DNA from 2 places in the Paenibacillus sp. A3M_27_13 genome. Region 1 is predicted to be linked to the other one. Evidence: riboswitches for the same ligand, from Rfam matches in the RefSeq annotation. Region 1 holds a riboswitch; the other holds the start of a gene.

Evidence for each region. A riboswitch is a leader RNA that binds a small molecule or an ion and turns the genes downstream of it on or off. The one in region 1 is predicted to bind S-adenosylmethionine.
Region 2: it holds a riboswitch for S-adenosylmethionine, as region 1 does, so the genes downstream of both, NLX82_RS17610 (methionine ABC transporter ATP-binding protein) here and metA (homoserine O-acetyltransferase MetA) in region 1, are expected to answer to the same signal.

Annotation. Positions count from the first base shown of each region.
Region 1 covers NZ_JANAVE010000002.1:587,945-592,377, reverse strand. Annotated here, with positions in the region: gene NLX82_RS09185 (PLP-dependent transferase) at 1-1,107, opposite strand, end outside; gene metA (homoserine O-acetyltransferase MetA) at 1,232-2,149, opposite strand; SAM riboswitch class I at 2,268-2,393, opposite strand; gene corA (magnesium/cobalt transporter CorA) at 2,945-3,880, shown strand; gene NLX82_RS09170 (HRDC domain-containing protein) at 4,041-4,433, opposite strand, start outside.
Region 2 covers NZ_JANAVE010000004.1:288,583-293,015, reverse strand. Annotated here, with positions in the region: gene NLX82_RS17620 (UbiD family decarboxylase) at 1-1,138, shown strand, start outside; gene NLX82_RS17615 (Cthe_2314 family HEPN domain-containing protein) at 1,190-1,915, shown strand; SAM riboswitch class I at 2,042-2,181, shown strand; gene NLX82_RS17610 (methionine ABC transporter ATP-binding protein) at 2,317-3,339, shown strand; gene NLX82_RS17605 (methionine ABC transporter permease) at 3,336-4,004, shown strand; gene NLX82_RS17600 (MetQ/NlpA family ABC transporter substrate-binding protein) at 4,079-4,433, shown strand, end outside.

The sequences.
Region 1 (4,433 bases):
ATGCTCAATGCCGACGGAGAAACGCAACAGCCTGTCATCTACCCCGACTGCATCCCGAATTTCTGCTGGTATGTCCGCATGTGTCTGCACAGCGGGATAGGTCATTAATGATTCCACACCGCCGAGACTTTCCGCAAACGCAATGAGCTTAATGTGACGAAGCAAAGGCTCCACATAACGAGCATCCTTTACTTTAAAGGAGAAGATACCCGTATTTCCGCTGGATTGTTTATTTTGAATCTCACGACCTGGGTGGCCTTCGAGAGCTGGATAAAATACTTCCGCCACCGCCGGATGCGTCAGTAAATAGTTAGATAGCACTGTTGCATTATGCTGATGTCGGTCCATACGCAGCGCTAACGTCTTCATCCCCTTCATCAACTGATAGCAGTCGCTCGGGGAAAGCACGGCCCCTATGGAATTGTGCAGGAAGGAAATTTCAGCCGATAGCTCTTTGCCTTTGGTTACGATCAACCCTGCCAGCACATCGTTGTGTCCGCCCAAATATTTGGTTGCGCTATGTACCACAATATCCGCGCCCAGCTCCAATGGCCGCTGGAAATATGGGGTTAGCAGCGTATTATCTACAATGGTAAGCAACTGATGTTGTGATGCCCACTCGGCAACCGCTCGAATATCAGTGATCATCATTAACGGATTTGTAGGTGTTTCTATGAATACAGCTTTGGTATTCGGTCGACATGACTGTTCGAGTGCTTCAAGATCATTCGTATCCACATAACTTGCTGTTACACCAAATTTAGATAAAATACGCTCCAGCAAGCGATATGTCCCGCCATACAGATCCAGCGATACAATGAGGTGATCTCCCTGTCCAAACAATGCAAATACCGTTTGCAGCGCCGCCATACCTGAGCTACATGCAAAACCTGCATCACCAGATTCAAGTGCAGCAGAAGCCTCTTCCAGTACCTTTCGCGTGGGATTGATCGTCCGAATGTAATCAAATCCTGTGCTTTGACCTAGACGGGGATGGCGGAACGCCGTAGATTGGTAAATCGGGTAATTAACAGCCCCGGTTACTGGCTCCTCTACTGAACCGATTTGTGCCAATCTGCTTTCGATTTTCCACTGTTTCTCACTCATATGAATCCTCCTGTTAACTTCCATAGTGGGTGCTATAACATATCCTGCAAAAATGGATGTCAAAGACTATACTGCTGCGCTACTGCAAGGTGGTACTGTACAAGGGTAAACTACAAGCCCCTTTTTAAATCTGGGGCCCGATATCGTAAGGTGTTTCTTGGTATACATAATAGTTCAGCCAATTCGAGAATAATAAATTGGCGTGTGCCCGCCAGATTGAGGGTGGTGTGCGCTTGGGATCATCATTAGGGAAATAATTTTTGGGGACTTCAACATCCATTCCTTTGCCCACATCGCGGTCGTATTCCCATTTCAGGGAAAGCGGGTCATATTCAGAATGCCCAGTTACAAAAATTTGTTTACCGTCAAGCGTGGCTACGAGGTACACTCCAGCCTCCTCGGATTCGGATAAAACTTCTAATTCGGTAATATGATCAATATCTTCCCGCCGAACCTCCGTATGTCTGGAGTGAGGAGCATAAAACAATTCATCAAAGCCGCGTAGCAATTTTACTTTAGGTTTAATCACGGTGTGTGGAAATACGCCAAAGCATTTGTAGTCGAGCCCGTATTTAGGGACATCGAAATGATGGTATAAGCCTGCCTGTGAGGCCCAACAGATATGCATGGTCGAAGTTACATTCGTTTTCGTCCATTCAAAGATTTGCTGGATCTCCTCCCAGTAGTTAACATCCTCAAACTCAAGCTGTTCAACCGGGGCTCCTGTAATGACCATGCCGTCAAAACGACTGTTCTTGATCTCGTCAAACGTTTTATAGAACATGTTCAAATATTCTTGCGATGTATTTTTGGATACATGAGATTTCATGTGCACCAGCGTGACGTCCACTTGCAGCGGCGTATTGCCGACCAAGCGCAACAGTTGGGTTTCCGTCGTCTCCTTTGTAGGCATTAAATTCAAAATGGCGATACGCAACGGACGAATATCCTGATGATAAGCCAAGCTTTCATCCATTACGAAAATATTTTCGCCCTCCAGCACTTCCTTGGCAGGTAGCGTGTCTGGGATTTTAATCGGCATGTAAACTCACTCCTTGTTCGGTAAGTTTTGCGAAAATCGTCTTGTTGAGATGTCGGGCATATAATAAAAAGACCTTTCTCAGGTTAGAGAAAGGTCATATTTGTATCCATATGCGCCTCTCTCATCTGTCAGGGCAACGCTCTTTGTACAAAGCGCGCGTCCTGCAAGAATTAGCACCGTGCGATTAAAATCGCCGGTTGCCGGGTATCATCGGGCTAGTCCCTCCACCTGCTCTTGATAAGATTTCGCTATATTCATTTTGGGTTCACAAAGTTCTTGTTGTTCACTTTAATGCATCGGCTGGGCTTCGTCAAGATGGGACTTTTAAATTTGTACCCTGCATTCACATTTTGTCTACCTTTTCCATAGGTTAAATCATATCCCTCCTATCGTTGAAGCTCTTGCCACTACTGTTGATTTAGCCCATGATTTTGCGCTTGAAAGGCCGTAGGCCGAGCGTTATACTATACAAGTGCTATTAGGCAAAAATATGGAGCAGTAGTGCAGATTTGAGTGTTTCCTGCGATACTGTGGCAATCTAAAAAAGAACATTTGAGAGGTGAATCCGGAATGGAAGGCGACCCGAGTCCGAATAGGCGGCGATCCCTGAACAACAGCATAGGAATGACTTCAGCTTGCCGAAAGACGGGACGCCAGGCTCTGCATGCTCCAAAAGCCTCCGGCTTTTGATGGGAGTGCACGCTTACCCGCACCGGCTAACTGGCTAACTGAGTCCATTCCTTATGCTTAAGGTAAACGTATTTCCGTTACGACGGAGCATAAGGAGTGACATATATGAAAATCCGTTTGGTCAACAACGGGGTTTTTACCCCTGTCGAAGAAATTGAAATGGCGCTTACTGCACCGGCAGAAGGTTTTTATTGGATTGATGCCGATGTCGATGATTTGGCAGTGCTTCAGCCTTTATTTTCCATGCATGATCTTGCAGTAGAAGACTGTTTGAGTGAAGAAGAACAGCGTCCGAAGATTGAAATTTATGAAAGCCATTATTTTATCGTTGTAAATAGCATTCGTTTTGATGATGAAGAAATATTTTTGCGAGCTTTGAACATTTTTCTCGGCCGCCATTTTATCATTACGGTGACCAAGCAGAAAATAAATGAGCTTCGTACCCTCAAGCCTATGCTGTGGGAGCAAGAAGTCAGCCAGCCTGACCGTTTTATGTATCTGTTGGTCGACTTGATTGTTGACAACTATTTTCTGGTTGGTGACCGGATTGAGGTCCGCATTGAGAAGCTGGAAGAAGATATTCTAATGCATACGAAAAAGTCGCATTTGAACGAAATCATCGGCTTACGAAGTGAGATTCTGTGGCTGAAAAAAGTGCTGGGTCCACAAAAAGAAGTCATCAATACCCTGAACAAACGGGATTTGCGGCTCATCGACGATCAATTGCAAAAATATTTCAGCGACATTTATGAAAATGCTGTGAAAATTTCGGAGACTTTTGAAACTTACCGCGACTTGATGGGTAACCTTCGAGAAGCTTATCAATCCAGTATCGCCAACCGTGCCAATGAAATTATGCGTGTGTTTACGGCAATTACGACCGTATTTATGCCATTGACAGTCATTACCGGAATATATGGGATGAACTTCGATAATATGCCTGAGCTTCATACACGTTATGGCTATTTTGTCGTCATTGGTATTATGGTGGCATTAGGTGTCAGTATGTTCTGTATTTTCCGCAAGAAAGACTGGGTTTAAAAAGAACAGGGGGAAAAGTACCGAGTTGGATACTTTTTTCGATTTTCAGCTTGGTCATAAAAAGCAGCAGCCGTGTCCTGTGTGGAACTCGCTGCTGCTTTTTAGTATGTTGAACCCTGAATGTACTTTAATACTTCAGCTTTATTCAATCAGTTCTATATTATCCAACATGTCGGTCGGGTACCTGCTGATGACGAAACCGTATACGGATCAGACGCAGACGCTCGTAAATTTGATCCAGTCCTGTTTCGGTTGCCTTTTCTTCCCCATACACTTTCAGCATGACGGGCTTGAGCAGCGCATCCCCCAACTCTTCATAAGCAGACCAGATGGCTGCCTGCTCTTCCTCAGATACATTCACCAATTCCTTGCGGATCAGCTTCTCCATATCAATGCCATCCCTGTCCAAATGCTCCACAGCTTCAATCATCTCTCTACGATGCAAACCTGTCTTCATTCCGATATGCTCCAGTGAAAGACCGTCCGAAATGCCTTCGATAATCGTTCTAGTTAGGCTGAATTTGTTCAGCTCCTGCCTGTACTGGTTCTCTTT
Region 2 (4,433 bases), on a different contig from region 1:
GATTATCATCGGTGGCCCGCCTGCCCTGATTGCGTCTGCCATTGCGCCAGCACCGGAAAACTTGCCTGAGCTGTTGCTGGCTTCGCTTATTATGGGAGGCAAGCTGCCCATGACAGAAGACCCGCTCGGGGGTCACCGGATTCCAGCAGAAGCAGAATTTGCAATCAGCGGTTATGTACCGCCTCATGAACGCCGTCCGGAAGGCCCGTTTGGTGATCATTTTGGCTATTACTCATTACAGCATGATTTCCCTGTATTTCATGTCAAACATATGCATCACCGCAAGGATGCCATTTATCCGGCAACCATTGTAGGTAAGCCTCGGCAAGAAGACTACTATCTCGGTGAGTTTTTGCAACGTCTGCTGTCGCCTGCCTATCCGCTTGTGATGCCTTCCGTCAAGTCCCTGTGGGCGTATGCGGAAACGGGCGTACATGCGCTGGCAGCGGCAGTCGTACGTGAAAGCTACTCCCGTGAAGCGCTTGTATCCGGTTTTACCATTTTGGGTCAAGGTCAATTATCGTTGACCAAGTTCCTGATGCTGACGGATCGAGTAATTGATTTATCTGACTTTAACCTACTGCTGGAAACCATTCTGGAGCGATTTAATCCAGCAAGGGATTTATTTATATTCAATCACACGTCACACGATACACTCGATTACACAGGCCGCAAGCTGAATCATGGCAGTAAGGCCATCCTGATGGGGATAGGTGAGCCTGTACGTGAATTGCCTCGTGCTTATGAGGGAGGCGATCTGCCGGGAATTCGTGAAATTGAGCCCTATTGCGGAGGTTGCCTCGTCGTATCGGGTGCGTCCTTTGAGCAGGAGCCTGAGCTGGCGGCACGTGTTTTGGAGCGATTAGCAGCGGGTGAGCAAGAGTGGCCACTCGTTTTCATTGTGGACGATGCCAAAGAAGTCGTTCGCTCTCAAGCCTCGTTCCTGTGGACGGTATTCACACGCTTTAACCCGGCTACGGATATGTACGCGGACAGCGAAGTGCGTTTGCATCATCTGAACTATAAGCTGCCGATTGTAGTGGATGCGCGTATGAAGCCAGGGTATCCGGATGAGGTGTTACCGCGTGAGGATATTGTGAAGCTTGTAGATCAACGATGGACGAGTTATTTCGCTTGACGCCCTAATTAAACCTACAGCCGGATTCTACATTTATAAGGAGGCGTAAGCATGATACGCAAGCTACTGGGTGAGCCACCACGTGTGAACAAAGGCATCCTGCTAGATGCCATGAATAGCATGTCAGCTATGTTGAACCTGCTGGAGCGGCAAATTCAGGCTGGTGGAGATCCGACCCACGATTTTCGGAAGGCGGATATTTTAACACGCGGCCTAATGTCATCTCTGGATGAACTGGAGCAGAGCCATCATGCTTCCGCCTTTTTCCGTATGAAAGTGAAAGCCGGATATGCTGAAGATATGAGTGAGAATGAAAAATCCGATTATGCATTATATGTTTTCTTTTATAAAGATGGGTTTGTTCGGGTATTCTCTATTTTAGATAAGCTGGGCAACTGGCTGAATGATCTGTATGATTTAAAAACAGGTCAGTATAAGGCGCATTATTCGTATTTTACCGTGTTGCGGCAGCTCAAGTATCTCAAAATGCATCCTGTATTGACCGATAATTTAATTGATATCAAGGATACTTACAACGATGCCATCAATCGGCTGCGTAAGCGTCGGAATACGGAGATACACTATATGAATACGGAAATGCAGGATGATCTCTGGCAACGACACCGAGCTTTGTATGGAAAAATCCAACTGGAGGACCTTGATCACCATTTGGAAGATTTGCAGCAGGGCTTGGAAATGGTATGTCGGTCGCTGTCAAACGCCTTTACTCATACTGCGAAACAATGGGAGAACCGGGCAGTACGCCCAAAAATATGATAGAAAATATCCTTTGACAAAGCAATGTAAACTATCTATACTGAAACCTAGTTTCAGAAGAATGCTTGAATTATGTTTTTTTTATATAAACTTAACGGACAGCTAAAGCTGGAGTTTAACATATTTTTCTTATCCAGAGAGGTGGAGGGACTGGCCCGATGAAGCCCGGCAACCCGTTCTTTCCCGGTGTAATACACTGGGAGGGAACATGATGGTGCTAATTCCTACAAAACCGCTAGAGTTATAGCGATTTTGGCAGATGAGAAAAGGTTCGCAAGGTGGGGCCCTTTTCTTTCTGTGAAAGGGGCTCTTTTTTGTATAAATAAATAGCGATTTTATACAATTCTGAGAGATGACAACTGGTTAAAGGGTAAGGAAGAAGTGAAGGGGGTCGCAGCACGTTGATAGAGCTTAAGCAGTTAACCAAGCATTATGGCAAAGGCAACCGACGCGTTAATGCGCTATCTGGGTTGAATCTTTCTATAAAGCGTGGAGAAATATTCGGAGTGATTGGTCACTCCGGGGCGGGGAAAAGTACATTGATCCGCTGTATTAATTTATTGGAACGCCCTACTTCAGGTGAAGTATGGGTAGACGGGGTAAACCTCGCTACTGTGAGTCAATCCCAGTTACAGAAGCAACGTCGAAAAATCGGAATGATTTTTCAGCATTTTAATTTGTTATCTTCGGCAACGGTGTATGACAATATTGCATTTCCTTTGCGGTTGGTAAACACTCCCAGGGAAAAGCTGGACATGAAAGTTCGTGAGCTGCTGGAACTGGTGGGTCTGGAAGAACACAGTGGAAAGTATCCGTCACAGCTCTCAGGTGGACAGAAACAGCGGGTAGGAATTGCACGGGCGCTGGCTAGTGATCCTCATGTATTGCTGTGTGACGAAGCGACTTCTGCGCTTGATCCGCAGACGACGGGGTCTATCCTGAAATTGCTGTTGGATATTAATCAGCGCTTTAATTTAACCATCGTGCTGATTACACATGAAATGCATGTCATTCAAAGTATTTGTGATCGAGTTGGCGTCATTCATCAGGGCGACATCGTGGAGCAAGGCCCAGTTGCGGAAGTATTTTTGAAGCCACAGCACCAGGTAACCAAGGACTTTATCCAACGGGAGTCAGAACATCCCGAGGAGTTGCAAGCAGCGATTGCGGCAGCAGGTGGCGGCGAGTCGGCGCGGGTGGTACGTATCTCCTTCTTGGGCAGTAAAACATATGATGCGATTCTATCGCGTACGGCCCGAAGCACTGGTGTTGATTTTGCGATCTTGCAGGGAACCATATCTACGATTAAAAATGTACCCTATGGACAGCTGATCGTTCGTTTTGAAGGAAACCATGAAGATATAGAGCATACGCTGCGCGAAGTGTCTGGGCAAGGACTTGATGTGGAGGTGATCGGACAATGAGCGAACTTGATTTTTCACAAGTGAGTTGGGATGAGCTAGGGAATTCTACTCTGGAAACCCTTCAGATGCTCGGAGCATCCGCATTGTTCACCCTCATTATTGGTTTGCCGCTTGGCATATTATTGTTTCTGGCGAGTCGCTCCTCGTTAACTCTGATGAAGGTGATATACATTGTATTATCATTCATCGTTAACATTTTACGTTCCGTACCATTTATCATTTTGATCGTTGCACTTATTCCTTTTACACGATCGCTGGTAGGTACCTCGACCGGGGTGCTTGGAACCATTCCGCCGTTGGTTATCGGGGCTGCCCCATTCTTCGCACGTCTTGTCGAAACGTCTCTGCGTGAAGTGGACAAGGGTGTCATTGAAGCCGCACAAGCGATGGGTGCCTCGACAGGACAAATTATCCGGCGTGTGCTGTTACGTGAGGCACTTCCGGGTCTGCTCGCTGCATTAACCATTACCGTCGTTACACTCGTATCCTACACGGCAATGTCCGGGATGATCGGGGGCGGTGGACTGGGTACACTGGCTATCAACTACGGCTATTATCGTTATGAAACGGCTGTCATGATCGTTGCGGTCGTGCTGATGGTCGTATTGGTACAATTGCTGCAAATGGCGGGAGATCGCCTCGTGCGGCATTATACTCGAAAATAGGGAAAACATATAGATATCCTTATTGATCAGGACGTCTGATCCTGAATATTACAAATTATTGGAGGGGTAATAACATGAAGAAATGGGTATTGGCTGTACTAAGCTTGACATTAATTGCGGTGCTGGCGGCTTGCGGTACAAAGAGCACAACATCGGATACAAACAATGCGAACCAAAATACAGGCGGATCACCACGTGAAGTGGAGCTGAAAGTTGGAGCTTCTCCTGTGCCGCATGCGGAAATTTTGGAAGCGATCAAACCTCAATTGGAAAAAGAAGGAATTCGTCTCCAAGTCGTTCAGTTTAACGACTATGTACAGCCGAACGTACAATTGTTTGACAAGCAACTGGATGCTAACTTCTTTCAACATGTACCTTACTTGGATGTGATGAACAAAGAGCGCAAAATGGATCTGGTTTCTGTGGGCG